Regions from separate parts of the Arthrobacter sp. P1_B11 genome, predicted to be linked through region 2. Evidence: riboswitches for the same ligand, from Rfam matches in the RefSeq annotation. Region 2 holds a riboswitch; each other region holds the start of a gene.
The links. Region 2 has a riboswitch for thiamine pyrophosphate ahead of thiO (glycine oxidase ThiO). Riboswitches for the same ligand answer to the same signal wherever they lie in the genome.
Positions count from the first base shown of each region.

Region 1 (5,017 bases), on a different contig from region 2:
TCCGGCCGGCCACCGCGCCGGTCACACGAAAGGAATCCTCCCCATGCCTCGACAGCAGGTAACCACAGACCTCGCGCCCAGCCCGGCCGGACCCTACTCCCAGGCGATCGCCGCCAACGGCTTCCTCTTCACCGCGGGCCAGACACCCCACGACCCCGTCACCGGTGACACCGTCGGCACCACCATCGAGGAGCAGACCGTCCAGGCCATGAAGAACCTGGCTGCAGTCCTGGCCGGGCACGGACTGGACTTCTCCCACGTCGTCAAAGCAACGGTGCACCTGCACCATCCCGGCCGGGATTTTGCAGGGTTCAATGCCACGTACGAAGGGTTCGTCGAAGCCCCCTACCCGGCTCGAACCACCGTCGGTTCATTCCTGGGAGACTTCCTGGTCGAAATCGACGTCGTAGCCGCCATACCGTAGCCAGCCCAGGACCTCCGCTGGGGAATGACCGCGGACCACGGCCCCGTCTGATGCAGTGTCCAGCATTAGTCGGGCCCGTGGTCGGCTCACCAGGAAGTGGCTAGACGATGTCCTGGGTTTTGGCGAAGCGGGTGATCGCCCGCTGTGTGCCCCGGTTGGCCAGCACCTGGATGATGGCGCTCACCGAAGCTGAAATGAGGGCAAAGGTGAGGGCCGAGCGGAGCGTCGTGGGGACGTCGTCCTTCCCGCCCTTGGGCGGCTTGCGGCCGGTGGTCTTTTCCCAGATGGTGTCCACGGCCTTGGTGCCGGCGAATCCGGCGAGCAGGCTAATGCCGGTGCCAAGCAGCTTGATGAAAAAACTCATTCCGAAACTCCTTGCGACGTGAATACAGACTGCCCCTAGCCTAGCCGCATGGACGCATGGATTTCCCGAAGTGCCCGCACCACCAGATCGTGGTCGGCCTTCTGCGGCAACCCTGAGACCGTCACCGTGGCTACCGCACCCACGCCTTCCACGTAAATGGGGAATGAGCCGCCGTGGGCGGCATACCTGGACTGGTCAAACCAGGCGTTGTCCTCGATGCGGCCCCCGCCGAGTCGGCCGCGCAGTCCCACGAGCAGGGACGGTTCCTCGTAGCGTGCTGCGGTCCGCTGCTTGGCCTTGACCCAGTGCTCGTTGTCCGGGGTGGCACCCTCCAGTGCCACATGGAACAGCACGTGTTCGCCCTTGGTGATGTCGACGGCGATGGGCAGGTTGCCGATCTTGCCGAGCTCAACCAGCAGGAGGCCGAGGTTGAGGGCGTCGTCCCTGCCGAACCGGGGAAACTGCAGCTCGGTGATTTCCGCTTCGATGCTGGCGATCAGGGCTGCCAGAGCGCCCGCCGGCTGCTCGGCGGCGGAGTCGGGGTCAAAAGCGGCTTGGCTGCCGTGATCCTGTTGCGTCATGGCCCCAATGTACTCCGCGCTGTCCTCGCGCCGCCCCGTCCCAGGCAGCCTCTGTTCGCCGCCCTCTGGCGCCTCCGCGCACTTCCCGGATACCTCCCGGATTGTGACCGCGGCGCCGGTCTTCCGCGGCCGTCCCGGTGTAAACTGGATCAGCCCACAAGGGCAGATTTATTACGACAGGGGAGCGCCGCCGTCGGGCATCACTGGCAACTGCCAGCGAAACCGAGGATGGGCGCTGAGAGTGCGGACCGCCGCAGACCCTCGAACCTGATCCGGCTAGTACCGGCGCAAGGGAGTCGAGTTCTCAAAGTGTCCGGCAGCAGGCAAACCAACCGCCAGCAGCCGGGGAGCGCTTTCCCCTCCTGTTCCTCAGGAGGACCATCATGACAACTGCAACAATCAAGAAGACCGGCTACAACTGGCGCGTGGCTGACATCGTGGTGGCGGCACTGATCGCGGTCGCCGGCGGCGTGATCTTCTGGGCCTGGTCCCAGGGCGCCAACCTAATCTCCGCCCCCGTCAACGCCGTGTACCCGCCCCTCTCCGGCCTCTACGCCGGCGGCTGGATGATTCCGGCGGTGCTCGGCATGCTCATCGTCCGCAAGCCGGGTGCGGCACTGTTCTGCGAAGCCGTCGCCGCCACGGGCGAGCTGATCATGGGCTCCCAGTACGGCACCACGGTGCTGATCTCGGGCATCCTGCAGGGCCTGGGTGCGGAGCTCGTGTTCGCCGCCTTCATGTACAAGAAATTCAACCTCCCCGCTTCGCTGCTGGCCGGCGCGGGTGCGGGCCTGTTCTGCGGCCTGAATGACTCCTTCGCTCCGTGGGGCTGGAACATTGCGTACGCCGCTGGGGACAAGCTCGCGTATATCGTGTTCTGCGCCATTTCCGGCGCGGTCATCGCCGGCGTGCTGTCCTGGATCGCTACCCGCGGCCTGGCCAGGACGGGCGTGCTGAGCTCGTTCGCGTCCCGCAAGGCAGCCACGGAGCCCGTCTTCTCCTGATGCCCGCACATTACGACGGCGGCGTCCGCCCAGCCGCGGTCACCGCCCGCGGCTGGGGCTGGCGCCACGCGGGACGGTCCAGGCCCGCCGTCAACGCGCTGGACCTGGACATCCGGCCGGGGGAGCGGGTCCTGTTGCTGGGACCTTCCGGCGCCGGCAAGTCCACGCTGCTTCACGCCCTCGCCGGGGTTCTGGGTGACGGCACCTCGGGAAACAGCGCAGCCGGCGACGGCGGCCTTGCCGACAGCGACGACGCGGACGAGACCGGCAGCCTGCTGATTGCCGGCGAACCGCCGCGCGCGCGGCGCGGCCGCGCCGGCCTCATGCAGCAGGACCCCGAAACGCAGGTGGTCCTCTCCCGCCTCGGCGACGACGTAGCGTTCGGTGCCGAAAACCTCTCCGTGCCCCGCGACGAAATCTGGACCCGCGTCCACGAGGCACTGGACGACGTCGGGCTCGCGCACCTTCCGCTGGACCACGCGACGTCGGCCCTGTCCGGCGGGCAGAAACAGCGCCTTGCGCTGGCCGGCATCCTGGCGATGCGGCCGGGGCTCATCCTGCTGGACGAGCCGACCGCCAATCTCGACCCGGCAGGCGTGCTGGAAGTCCGCGACGCCGTGGGCCGCTGCCTCGACAAGACGGGCGCCACGCTGGTGGTCGTGGAGCACCGGGTAGCCGTATGGAAGGACTTGGTAGACCGGATCGTGGTGCTGCAGCCTGGATCCGGCACGCAGCCGGCGGTGCTGATCGACGGTACGCCGGACCAGGTTCTTGAACAAGCGCGCGAGATGCTCATTGCCGCCGGGGTCTGGGTTCCCGGATATGTCCCGGCCGCGCGGCAGCGGACTCTTGCCGGAACCTCGGCTGAAGTCACGGGCCAGCTGCTGCTCGCCGCAGAGGGCCTGGCCGTCTCACGCGAGCGGCCACGCCGCCGCGGCTTCAGGTCCGTTCCGCCCGTGCCTGTCCAGCGGGACATCACGGCCCAGGTCCGCGCCGGCGAAGCGCTGACCATTACCGGGCCCAACGGCGCCGGGAAATCCACGTTTGCCCTGACGCTCGCCGGCCTGATCCCGCCCGTTGACGGCAAGGTGTCCGCCACCGTGGAACTGAGCCGCGGCGCCGGGATCGACCCGTACAAGTGGCGGGCCGAGCAGCTGATCGCGAGGATCGGCACCGTGTTCCAGGAACCCGAGCACCAGTTCGTCACGGGCAGGGTCCTGGACGAGCTGCAGTTCGGCCCGCGGCACATGGGCCACGGGGAAGAGCGCGTTGACGAGCTGCTGGAGCGGCTTCGCCTGACCGGTCTCGTGGACGCCAACCCGTACACGCTTTCCGGCGGGGAAAAGCGCAGGCTTTCCGTGGCCACGGTGCTCGCGGCCCATCCCCAGGTCCTGATCCTGGACGAGCCGACGTTCGGCCAGGATGCAAACACCTGGGCCGAGCTCGCCTCCTTCCTGTCCGAACTGCTCGACGCCGGCACCGCCGTGGTTTCCGTGACGCACGACCAGGAATTCACGCATGTGTTGGGCGGGACCGAGTTCAGGCTCGCCCCCCGGGGACTGGGTCAGCCGGGCACGGCTCAGCCGGGCACGGCTCAGCCGGGCACGGGCGGGCACGCCCTCGGCGCACCGGAACAGGCCCCGACATGAGGGACGCGCTGAGCCTTTCCGGAAACCAGGCGCTGCTGACCCGGGCCAACCCGCTGGCCAAATTCGCCGCCGTCTTCCTCATCACCCTTGTTCTGGCCCTGTCCATCGACTGGATGTCCGCGTCCGTGGCGCTGGCCTGCGAACTGCTGCTTTTCCCGCTCGCCGGACTGACGTTCACGCTGCTCTGGCAGCGCGGCTGGCCGCTGATTGTCGCTGCCGCCGTGGGCGGCTGGAGCACGTCCATCCTGTCGCCGGACAGCGGGAAGGTACTGCTCGACGTCGGCATCTGGTCCATGAGCGAAGGTTCCCTCCAGCTGGGGCTGGGTTTCCTGCTCCGCGGCCTCGCGATTGCTTTGCCGGCGGTGCTGCTGATGAGCTGCACGGACCCCACCGACCTCGCCGATTCGTTGGCGCAGAAGGGCCGCCTGCCGCACCGGTTCGTGCTGGGCACGCTCGCGGCCATGCGACTCGTGGGGCTCATGGCGGAGGAATGGCAGACCATCGGCATGGCCCGGCGCGCCCGCGGCGTGGGGTCCCGGGGCAACCCGTGGCAGCGGCTGCGCGCCACCTTGGGGCAGAGCTTCGGCCTGCTGGTCCAGGCCATCCGGCGCGCGACCCGCCTCGCCGTCACCATGGAGGCGCGCGGCTTCGGCGGGGCCACACGGACGTGGGCCCGCGAATCGACCTACAGCCGCTTGGATATCTGGGTGCTGCTCGGCGGAGCGGTGATCGCGGCTGGCGCCGTGGTTGCTGCCGTATGGGCCGGGACCTGGAACATGGTGTGGCTCGAAGGGTCCTAGGTGTAGTTGGCCAGCGCCGGACTACCTTGTCATCCGCAGTTCGACGAGTCCTTCCCAATCTTCAATGGCTTCCTTCGTTCCGTTGAACTCGAAGCCGTTGCGGCGGTAGAAGGCCTGGGCCCTGGGGTTGTCCTGGGCCACCCACAGGGCTGCGGGCTCGGCTCCGAGCGTTGCATCAAGAAGCCGTTGGCCCAG
Region 1 covers NZ_JBFTZQ010000010.1:51,314-56,330, forward strand. Annotated here, with positions in the region: gene AC1D14_RS10505 (RidA family protein) at 44-424, shown strand; gene AC1D14_RS10510 (DUF4235 domain-containing protein) at 525-788, opposite strand; gene AC1D14_RS10515 (heme-degrading domain-containing protein) at 824-1,369, opposite strand; TPP riboswitch at 1,538-1,681, shown strand; gene AC1D14_RS10520 (ECF transporter S component) at 1,753-2,373, shown strand; gene AC1D14_RS10525 (ABC transporter ATP-binding protein) at 2,373-4,022, shown strand; gene AC1D14_RS10530 (energy-coupling factor transporter transmembrane component T family protein) at 4,019-4,822, shown strand; gene AC1D14_RS10535 (GNAT family N-acetyltransferase) at 4,844-5,017, opposite strand, start outside.
Region 1: linked by a shared signal. The riboswitch ahead of AC1D14_RS10520 (ECF transporter S component) and the one ahead of thiO (glycine oxidase ThiO) in region 2 are both predicted to bind thiamine pyrophosphate.

Region 2 (5,017 bases):
ACGCGCCGGTTGCCGCGGTCTTGTCCAGGACGGGCGCGGATTCAGCCTTGGACCGGTGGATGTCCAGATGGAGGCGGTTGTCATTCGGGGTATCCGTTTCCTGGAACCACAGACCCGGACCGCGGCCGTAAGGGTCCACAAGATCGCCGAACCGGCCCTTCTTATAGCCCAGGGCAACGCGCCAGACCTCCGATATCTCTGTTGCGGCCGCCGTATCGATCCCAATATCCACTGTGCGGTACAGTCCCGGCTCCGCCTGGGCACCCGCCGCTGCGGCTGCCTCGCTGACCGCGGCCGCGGCGCCGACGTCGCGTGCCGTCACCTCCGTTCCGGCGTCATGGGAACTGAACCGGATGAACACGCGGTTGTAGCGCCAGTCCAGGTCCGGATGGTGGTTGCGTTCTTCCGCAAGGCGCCCGACGGCGGCAATCAGCTCAAGCGCGCCGGCCGCCGTCGGCGTCTTATAGACGGTGACCAGTCCGCCGAGCCGGTAACGCCAGTCCGGCAGGCCCCCGAGGGCCTCGTCGATCTGGGGGCGGGTGAGGATGTCGTCCGTGGCGGCCACTGCTGACTCCTTGGCGAGGTTACGGGCTAAGCCTGCCCGCCGGACGGGCCGCGGTGATCCGGGTTAGAGGAACTCCGCCCGGCCTTCCATGGCCGATGACGCCAAGGCATGCTCGCGGCGCGGGATCCGCCCGGCCGCTTTCGCCAGCCTACCGGCGATAACCGCGTGTTTGAAGGCCTCCCCCATCAGGGCCGGGTTCTGCGCCCGGGTCACGGCGGTGGCCAGGAGCACGGCGTCGCAGCCCAGCTCCATGGCCAGTGCGGCATCGGAGGCTGTGCCGATGCCGGCGTCCAGCACCACCGGGACGGAGGCGCGGGACACGATCAGCTCGATGTTGTGGGGATTCAAGATTCCCAGGCCGGTGCCGATCGGCGATCCCAGCGGCATGACGGCCGCCGCACCCAGGTTTTCAAGGCGCAGCGCCAGGACCGGATCGTCGTTCGTGTAGGCGAAGACTTTGAAGCCGCGGCTGACGAGCTGTTCGGTGGCATCCACGAGTTCCACCGCGTCCGGCAGGAGAGTGTGCTCATCGGCGATGACTTCGAGTTTGACCCAGTCCGTTTCCAGGGCCTCGCGGGCGAGTTCCGCCGTCATCACGGCGTCGCGTGCCGTGAAGCAGCCGGCCGTGTTCGGCAGCACACGGATGTTGTGGTCAAGGAGCAGCTGGAACAGGGATCCGGTTTCGGCGGGCGAATAGCGGCGCATGGCCACCGTGGTCAGTTCGGTGCCGGAGGCCAGGAGCGCCGCGCCCAGTCCGTCCAGGCTCGGAGCCCCGCCGGTGCCCATGATCAGCCGCGAGGTCAGCTCCACGCCGTCGATGACCAGGGGGTCTGCCTTGAACCCCGCCCTGCCCGTCGCCTTATCAGTCGTGCCGGTCGCCGCTGTCGTTGTTTCAGTCATCGTCCTCATCCTCCCTGAACTGCCGTGACGAGTTCGATTTCATCGCCCTCGGCGAGCGCCGTGCTGTTCCACTGGCTCCTTGGCACAACCTCCGAATTGCGGGCCACGGCCACGCCAAGCCGCTGGCCGTCGGCCGCCTGCCCGTTTGCAGCCAGTGTCCGCCCGGTGACGTTGCTGACCAGAGTTGTCACGGAGGCGCCTGCGCCCACTGCGTGTTGGTTGCCGTTCAGTGTGATGTTCATGCTGGTTCCTTGTCTCGGTCAAATGTGACTGTGCCCGTTGCGCAGCTGGCCGGTGTGCCGTTGCCCGGGGCGGCTGCGCCCGCCGCGGCGGGGCGCCCGGCCGAAAACCGCTCCGGACGGAAGGCGTGCCAGCGTTTGTCCTCCACGCCGTCCATCAGCCCGCGGCAGATGGCGGCTGCGGCTGGCGTCAGCAGCACGCCGTGGCGGAAGAACCCGGTGGCGATGATGAGCCCGGCAACAGTTGCCCGCAGCCCCCCGTCGGCCGCAGTGCCCGCCCGGCCCGCCGTGCTTCCGTGCCGCACGGTGCTGCCCTGCCCCGCCGTAATGCCGCCGAGGGGTACGCGGCCCAGCAACGGGGCGTTGTCGGGGGTACCCGGCCGGGCCCTGGCGGTCGATTCCAGGAGCTCGAGTTCTGCCACGGCCGGCACCAGCACCTGGGCGTCGCGGAGGAGCTGGTAGACCCCGCCGGCGCTGGGGGCTGAATGCCCGTCCTCCCTCTGGGTGGCGCCGATAACCACCGTTCCGTCCTGCCGCGGAACAAGATAGACGGGTATTCCGCGGACAATGCCCCGGACCGTGGCCGTAAGCAGCGGCCGGAGGTGCGCGGGAACCCGGAGCCTGAGGATGTCGCCGTAGACCGGGCGCAGGGGCAGCTTCAGCCCGTCCGGCAGTCCATCCAGCGACGCCGCCGCGAGTCCGTTGGCCACCACGGTTTCGGCGGCACGCACAGTGCCGCCGCCCGCCAGCCGGACGCCGCAGACCCGTTCGCGCTGCCCGCCGTCCCACAGCAGGCCGGCAGCGTTTTCCCTGATCTCATAGCCGTTTTCTGCACCGGCAACGGCCGTCCGCGAACCGGGTTCGTGGCGGGCCAGCGCAGCTGCGATGCTTGCCACCAGCATCCGCGGATCAACCTGGTGGTCAGCCGGGATGTCCAGCGCACAGGAGATGCCCGGGCTGAGCAGCGGCTCCCGCGACCGGGCCTCACGGATGGTCAGCGGCGCGACAACCAGGCCGCACGCCTGCTGGACTTCCCGAAGGTCCGTCAGGGTGCGGCGGTCGGCGGGGTCCGCACCGACGGCGATGGTCGGCGTCGAAAGATAACCGGTCTCCCTGCCGGCTCCGCCATCGGCGAGCGCCGCGGCGAAATCGGGCCATCTGGCAGAGGATTCGAGCATCAGTTCCAGGAGTTCCTGCTCCTGGTAGTGCAGCTCGCTGACAGGGGCGAGCATTCCCGCAGCGGCCCAGCTGGCCCCCGTCCCCGGCGCATCGTCAATAAGCACCACTGAGCGTCCTGAACGCCTCGCCTCCCAGGCAATCCCGTGGCCGATCACGCCGCCGCCGATGACGGCAACGTCAGCGTGCAGCGGTTCCGCGGCAGAAGTGTTTGTGGCGGAAGTGCTCCCGCCGGATCCAAGCTGCATGGAAATCCTTCCCTACGCCGGTACTAACCGGATCAGGTCAAGCGGTCGGCTCTTACGCCCTCTCAGCCCTGCGGCGTTTGTGACAGCTGCAGCGGGCTCCCGCGGTACCTGCCCAGTTTAGAGGAACTAGGCTGGTTGCCATGACCGCGCATGATGTCCACACCACCGCCCGACTGTACCTTTGCACCGATGCCCGCAAGGAGCGCGGCGATTTCACCGATTTCGTTGATGCGGCCTTCGCCGGAGGGGTGGATATCATCCAGCTGAGGGACAAGACCATCGAGGCGGCCGAGGAACTCGAACTCTTGGAAGTTGTGCGCCAGGCAGCCCACAGGCATGGCCGGCTCTGGGCCGTCAATGACCGGGCAGACATTGCGTCGCTGTCCGGGGCCCCGGTGTTCCATATCGGCCAGAAGGACCTGCCGCTGCGCTCCGCACGGAAGCTGCTGCATGACGCCACGGTGATCGGGCTGTCCACGCACACCCCTGACCAGGTGGATGCCGCGATCGCCGCCTCCCCCGGGCGAAGCGGTCTGGACTATTTCTGCGTTGGCCCGGTGTGGGCCACCCCCACCAAACCCGGCCGGGCCGCCGTCGGGCTCGATCTTGTCCGCTATGCGGCGGAGGCCGTAAGGGCGGCGGACGAGGAAAGGGTCGGCGGCCTGCTGCTGCCCTGGTTCGCCATCGGCGGGATCGACCTCACCAACGTGGAGCAGGTCGCGGCAGCGGGCGCCGGCAGGATCGTCGTCGTCCGGGCTATCACCGAGGCGCCGGATCCGGAGGCCGCGGCAGCCGAACTGCTCGAGGCCCTGGATGCGGGAGCGGAGAACGCCGGAGTGAAGGGCGCAGGCGCGCCGGTGGCAGGCCTGAACTAGCCGCTCAGACCGAGCTGCACCATCCGCCGGGAATGGTTTTCGGCGAGCTCGGAGGTGAGGCTGCGCACCCGCTCCCGGGCCGCGGCGTCGTCAGCACCGCTGTCCGCTTCAGTGATCAGCTCGGTCAGGAAGGCGTGTTCATAGCCCACGCGCTGTGCCTGCGTGAGCGCCTCTCCCAGGAGCCGCCGTCCCCACAACGCCAGCCGTGAGGCGAGCCGGGGATCATCGGCAAGGGCCACCCTCAACCTCTCGCGGAGGACCGCCGTCGCTTCCTCGGAGGACTGGATCTGCTGAATAAGCTCCCGGGTCCCGGCATCCACGTAGCGGGCCACGGCCTGGTAGAAATCGGCCGAGACCGTGTCCACCACATAGGCCTTCATCAGGGATTCGTACCAGTCCGCGGGCCGCGTCCGCTCATGAAAATGGTCCACCGCTGCCTGGAACGGGAGCATCGCGTCCTCGACGTCAACGCCCATCCCGGCGAGCCTCTCACTCACGAGCTCGTAGTGCTGGAATTCGATGACGGCAATCCTGCCGAGCACCGCGCGGTCGTGGAGCGTGGGCGAGTAGCGGGCGTCCGACGACAGCCGTTCGAAGGCGGAGAGCTCGCCGTATGCCATCACCCCGAACAGATCAGCGACGAAACGGTCGTACCGAGCGGTGTCAGCCGAGGATGTGCCCATAATCCAAGACTAACTGCGGAAATCGGGCTAACCTGATTTTCGTGCCACATCATCGCCTATCCCCCAGCGTCCATGAACAGACCAATGCCCTGGCGGAGGCCCTGAGTGCGCTGCGGACCGAGCTGGAGCTCCCGGGGCAGTTCCCCTTGGAAGTGCTCAAGGAGGCCGAGGCGGCTGTGGCGCAGCGGCAGCTCCCGGAGCTGGACTTGACCGACGTCGAATTCCTGACCATCGACCCGCCATCCTCAACCGACTTGGACCAGGCCCTCTTCATCGAAAGATCCGCAGACGGCTACCGCATCCTGTACGCCATCGCCGATGTGCCGTCCTT
Region 2 covers NZ_JBFTZQ010000001.1:129,202-134,218, reverse strand. Annotated here, with positions in the region: gene AC1D14_RS00625 (4a-hydroxytetrahydrobiopterin dehydratase) at 1-565, opposite strand, end outside; gene AC1D14_RS00620 (thiazole synthase) at 629-1,465, opposite strand; gene thiS (sulfur carrier protein ThiS) at 1,471-1,707, opposite strand; gene thiO (glycine oxidase ThiO) at 1,704-3,128, opposite strand; TPP riboswitch at 3,121-3,241, opposite strand; gene thiE (thiamine phosphate synthase) at 3,269-4,003, shown strand; gene AC1D14_RS00600 (ferritin-like fold-containing protein) at 4,000-4,686, opposite strand; gene AC1D14_RS00595 (RNB domain-containing ribonuclease) at 4,728-5,017, shown strand, end outside.

Region 3 (5,017 bases), 340 kb from region 2:
ACTCAAGACAAGTGTTGCAGGCGCGTTACCGGCGGCGGTCGGTGTCGACGACGTCGACCCTGACCTGCTCGCCATCTGCCAATGCCGCCACAACGGTGCGCAGTGCGCGCGCGGTGCGGCCCTGGCGTCCGATTACCCGTCCAAGGTCCTCCTGATGAACGCGCACTTCGAGGGTGTCCCCGCGGCGGTTGTTCTTCGCGCTGACCTTGACATCCTCAGGGGAGTCAACGATACCGCGGACAAGGTGTTCGAGCGCTTCTGCCAGCAACTTACTCAGCCTCGGTGGTCTCTGCTTCAGCCTCGGCGGGAGCTTCTGCCTTGGCCTTCTTGGTGATGGCTTCCGGGATGATCACGGAACCCTTTTCCGGAGCAACGAAGGCTTCCTTGGCAACCTTGGTCTTCAAGGTGCCTTCCTGGCCCGGGAGACCCTTGAATTTCTGCCAGTCACCGGTGATCTTGAGGATCGCGGCGACCTGCTCCGACGGCTGTGCGCCGACGCCGAGCCAGTACTGGGCACGGTCCGTGTCGACCTCGATGTACGAGGGCTCTTCGGTGGGGTGGTACTTGCCGATTTCTTCGATGGCACGGCCGTCACGCTTGGAGCGTGCGTCCATGACGACGATGCGGTAGTACGGTGCGCGCATCTTACCGAAGCGCTTAAGGCGAATCTTTACGGCCACTTTTGTGGTCACTCCTGTTTCTGAAACGGGGTCGAGCCCGGCGTTCTGCACCCGTGGGGCGGGCCGTACTAGGGGGTTCTAAAAGGACAAGATCCGGACGCGGAGAGAGGGGCCACGCAGATCAAGTACCTGTTTATTGTGCCAGATCGGCGGCACTATTTCGACTTGACATGCCCCCGGGCTCCGTTTTCGGCGGCCTGGGGGCTAAAAGGCGCTCCCGCCGGCGTGACCGCGCTGGCGTGCCCGGTGCCTGCGGTCGGTCAGGAAGACCGCACGTAGAGGCCGGTCCGGCTGTTCTCGTCGACGCTTCCGGCGAGTTCTGCCAGCTGCTGGACGTACTTCCGCGCCTCGTCCGCGCCAAAGGGCATGTCGTCCTCGGCCGCCCACTTCTCGGCAACATCGTCCAGGACGTTGCCCTCCCCTTCGGATTCATAGCTGAGCAGTTCGGCGAGCGCACGGACCATGGCCGGCGGCACTCCGAGCAGCGCGTCGCTGGCCACGTCCACCATGGCGAGTTCATAGTCGGCACCCGCTGCGTGCACGGCCGTGCCGGCGAGATCACCAAGCTGTTCAATTTCAAAGTCGCTGATCCCGGGAATCCGGACGCCCCCGGCGGACGCGGAGGCGCCGGCGCCAAGTGCAGCGGCGCGCTTGAGGGCTTCACTGTGGGTGGCAACAAACATTTCGGTGAAGCCCATGGACATCGTCCTCGTTCCGTCGACGGCGGGGTCCCCAGGCGGCAGCGGCGGCCGCCCGGGGATGGTCGAAATCAGCCTAACCCACACCCGCCGCGTGGATTCAGCCGACGATGGTTTCGGCGTACTGCGCGCTCAGCGCACGGCGACACGAATGCGGTTGCGCCACGGGTCCTGGAACCGAAGCTCCGCCCCGGTGTGGTGGGCAGCGACTCCGGCGACCTTTAGGCGGTCGGCGAGCGCTCCGACGTCGTCGCCGGCCGGGACTTCGATGAGGACTTCGCCCAGGCCCAGGGTGTCCCGCCGGGGACCTGCGCCGCGGCTGTTCCAGACGTTCATGGCCATGTGGTGGTGGTAGCCTCCGGCGGAGACGAACAGGGCCTGGCCGTGCCAGCCTGCCGTCTTCTCGAATCCGAGGGTGCCAACGTAGAAGTCGTGGGCCGACTGGACGTCGCCAACCTGCAGGTGGACGTGACCCACCCCTGCCTCCGTGCCGCGCTGGCCCTCCACCGCACCCTGGGTCAGGTGGTCCTGCAGGTACTTCTGCGGCGGCAGCGCAAGGCTGTCCATGACTACATTCTTGCCGTCCCAAGACCAAGCATCGCGGGGGCGGTCCCAGTAGAGTTCGATGCCGTTGCCTTCCGGATCACTGAAGTAGAAAGCCTCGCTGACCAGGTGGTCGGCGCTTCCCGTGAAGGACTGCGGCTCGTACTGCGCCGCGGTGGCCACGGTGGCTGCCAGTGCCTCCTGATTGTCGAACAGGAGTGCCGTGTGGAAGAGGCCGGCTTCTCCCCGGCCCGGAATATTCAGGCCCGGGGCGGGAGCGAGATGAACCAGCGGCGTCTTAAGCCTGCCAAGGTAAAGGCCGCCGTCCTGCTCCGCCACGACGTCGAGGCCGAGCGCCCGCTGGTAGTAGTCGGTCATGAGGTTCATGTCCCCCACTTTGAGCATCACAGTGCCCATGGTGAGATCGGCAGGAAGAAGATCCTGGCTGCTGGCTGCTGGTGTCATTTGAGTACTCCCGGACTCCCTGGCCACCGGATTTCGATGGTCTCTACATATCTAAATTACTTGAAGCTTCAATTTATTCCTAAACGGACAACGCGTCCCCGCAGAACTATGCCCCTGAGATCCCTGATGGTTCCGGGCACCTCGCGGGGGTCCTCAGTGCAACACCACGTCGGCACTTGCCCCTTCGGCCAGGCCCTCCGCTCCCAGCCACCGGCGGGCACCCCAACAGGCGGCGTCCAGGGCAGCAGCCGCCGGAAGGCCTGCGGCGTGGAGGGCCAGGATCTCGTCAGCTATCCGGCCGTGCCGGATCACGCTGCCCGCGTCCGTTCCAGCGAAAACCTGCACCCCGGCTTCGTGCGCTTCCAGGATCCGTTCATTCCGGCCTTCCCACAGGGCCCGCATGTGGGCCGCGTAGCGCGGAAACTTGGGTTCGGCCTGGGCAGCGATATCCGGGAACGTCGCGATGTTGATCAGTGTGGGAACGATCGACACGTGCTGCTCGACCAGCCTGGGAATGTGCCGCGGCAGAAGTCCCGTGGCATGTTCGATGCAGTCGATTCCGGCGTCCAGCACGTCGTCGAGCGTGTCTTCGGCGAAGCAGTGTGCAGTGACCCTGGCGCCCTCATCGTGGGCGGCGCTGACGGCGTCCCGTACCGCCGAGGCGGGAAACGACGGCGCGAGGTCGCCGGCGTCGCGGTCGATCCAGTCCCCCACCAGCTTGACCCAGCCATCGCCGGAACGCGCCTGCTTGCGGACCGCCTCGACAAGGCCCTCCGGCTCCACTTCGACGGCGAAATTCCTCAGATAGCGGCCTGTCCGGGCGATGTGCCGCCCGGCCCGGATGATCCTCGGCGCTTCCGGGCTGCGCTGGAGCCAGCGGGTATCGCTGGCCGCGCCTGCGTCCCGGACGAGCAGCGTGCCGGCGTCGCGGTCAGTCATCGCCTGGGCATAGGCGGTGTCGTCGTCCACGGCGCCTCCGGGCCCCAGCCCGATGTGGCAGTGGGCATCCACGAAGCCGGGCAGCACCCAGCCGTCAAGTACTGCGTCCGGGACGACTGCCGGGCGGCGGAAGGTCAGCCGACCGTCCACGGCCCAAAGGCCTGCCCGCTCCTGGTCCGGGCCGGTAAGCGCGGTCCCGCTGAATTCGATGATGGGCGCCATGGCTCAAGCGTAATCCGTACGGCCCGGCCCGGCGTGTGTCACACCCGGCACGGATGCGGCACCCGCCTGCCGCCCTGTGGTAGCTTCGTCTACGACCACACGGGTGCCCCTGCAGGGGCTGAGATCGGGCTAGCGCAGCCTGCGACCGTTGAACCTGTCCGGGTAATGCCGGCGAAGGAAGTGAGCAGTAAATGAACACCCAGAAAACACGGCTGAGCCCTGCCCAAAACGAGGCGGCCCATAACGAAGCTGGCCAGCAGACCACCCAGTCGCTGAAGTCGCACTCACTGGCTTACATCGAGGGGGAAGGCCTGCGCGTCCCGGTCACGGAAATCGCCCTGGAGCCGTCTCCCAACGGGGAGCAGAACGAGCCGCTGCGGGTCTACCGGACTGCGGGTCCGGGCAGCGACCCGGTAGTGGGCCTCGCCCCGTTCCGCTCGGAATGGATTGAAGCACGCGGGGACACGGAGCCGTACGGCGGCCGGCAGCGGAACCTGCTCGACGACGGCAGGTCGGCTGTACGTCGCGGCGCAGCTTCCGCGGAGTGGAAGGGAGCGCAGCCGGTGCCCCGCCGCGCCGTCGGGGGCAAGACGGTGACCCAGATGCACTATGCCCGGCAGGGCGTCCTCACCCCGGAAATGCGCTTCGTGGCACTCCGCGAGAACTGCGACGTTGAACTGGTGCGCAGCGAGGTGGCTGCAGGCCGTGCCATCATCCCCAACAACATAAACCACCCCGAGTCCGAACCCATGATCATCGGCAAGGCGTTCCTGGTAAAGATCAACGCCAACATCGGCAACTCGGCTGTAACCAGTTCGATTGCAGAGGAAGTGGACAAGCTGCAGTGGGCCACCCAGTGGGGCGCGGATACCGTGATGGACCTGTCCACCGGCGATGACATCCACACCACCCGCGAATGGCTGATCCGCAACTCCCCCGTCCCTATCGGCACCGTTCCGATCTACCAGGCGCTGGAGAAGGTCAACGGTGAGGCCAATGCCCTGACGTGGGAGATCTTCCGGGACACCGTGATTGAGCAGTGCGAGCAGGGTGTGGACTACATGACCATCCACGCCGGAGTGCTGCTGCGCTACGTCCCGCTGACCGCCAACCGCGTCACGGGCATCGTGTCCCGCGGCGGGTCCATCATGGCCGGCTGGTGCCTCGCACACCACCAGGAGAACTTCCTTTACACGCACTTTGACGAGCTGTGCGAGATCTTCGCCAAGTACGACGTCTCCTTTTCGCTCGGCGACGGCCTCCGGCCGGGCGCAACCGCCGATGCCAACGACGCCGCACAGTTCGCCGAACTGGACACCCTGGCGGAGCTGACCCAGCGTGCCTGGGAATACGACGTCCAGGTGATGGTTGAAGGCCCAGGCCACGTCCCGTTCCACCTGGTGCGCGAGAACGTCGAGCGCCAGCAGGAGCTGTGCAAGGGCGCTCCGTTCTATACCCTCGGCCCGCTGG
Region 3 covers NZ_JBFTZQ010000001.1:467,562-472,578, reverse strand. Annotated here, with positions in the region: gene AC1D14_RS02130 (RNA-binding protein) at 26-268, opposite strand; gene rpsP (30S ribosomal protein S16) at 270-680, opposite strand; gene AC1D14_RS02120 (hypothetical protein) at 941-1,378, opposite strand; gene AC1D14_RS02115 (VOC family protein) at 1,511-2,386, opposite strand; partial or broken gene AC1D14_RS02110 (amidohydrolase family protein) at 2,455-3,547, opposite strand; TPP riboswitch at 3,637-3,744, shown strand; gene thiC (phosphomethylpyrimidine synthase ThiC) at 3,739-5,017, shown strand, end outside.
Region 3: linked by a shared signal. The riboswitch ahead of thiC (phosphomethylpyrimidine synthase ThiC) and the one ahead of thiO (glycine oxidase ThiO) in region 2 are both predicted to bind thiamine pyrophosphate.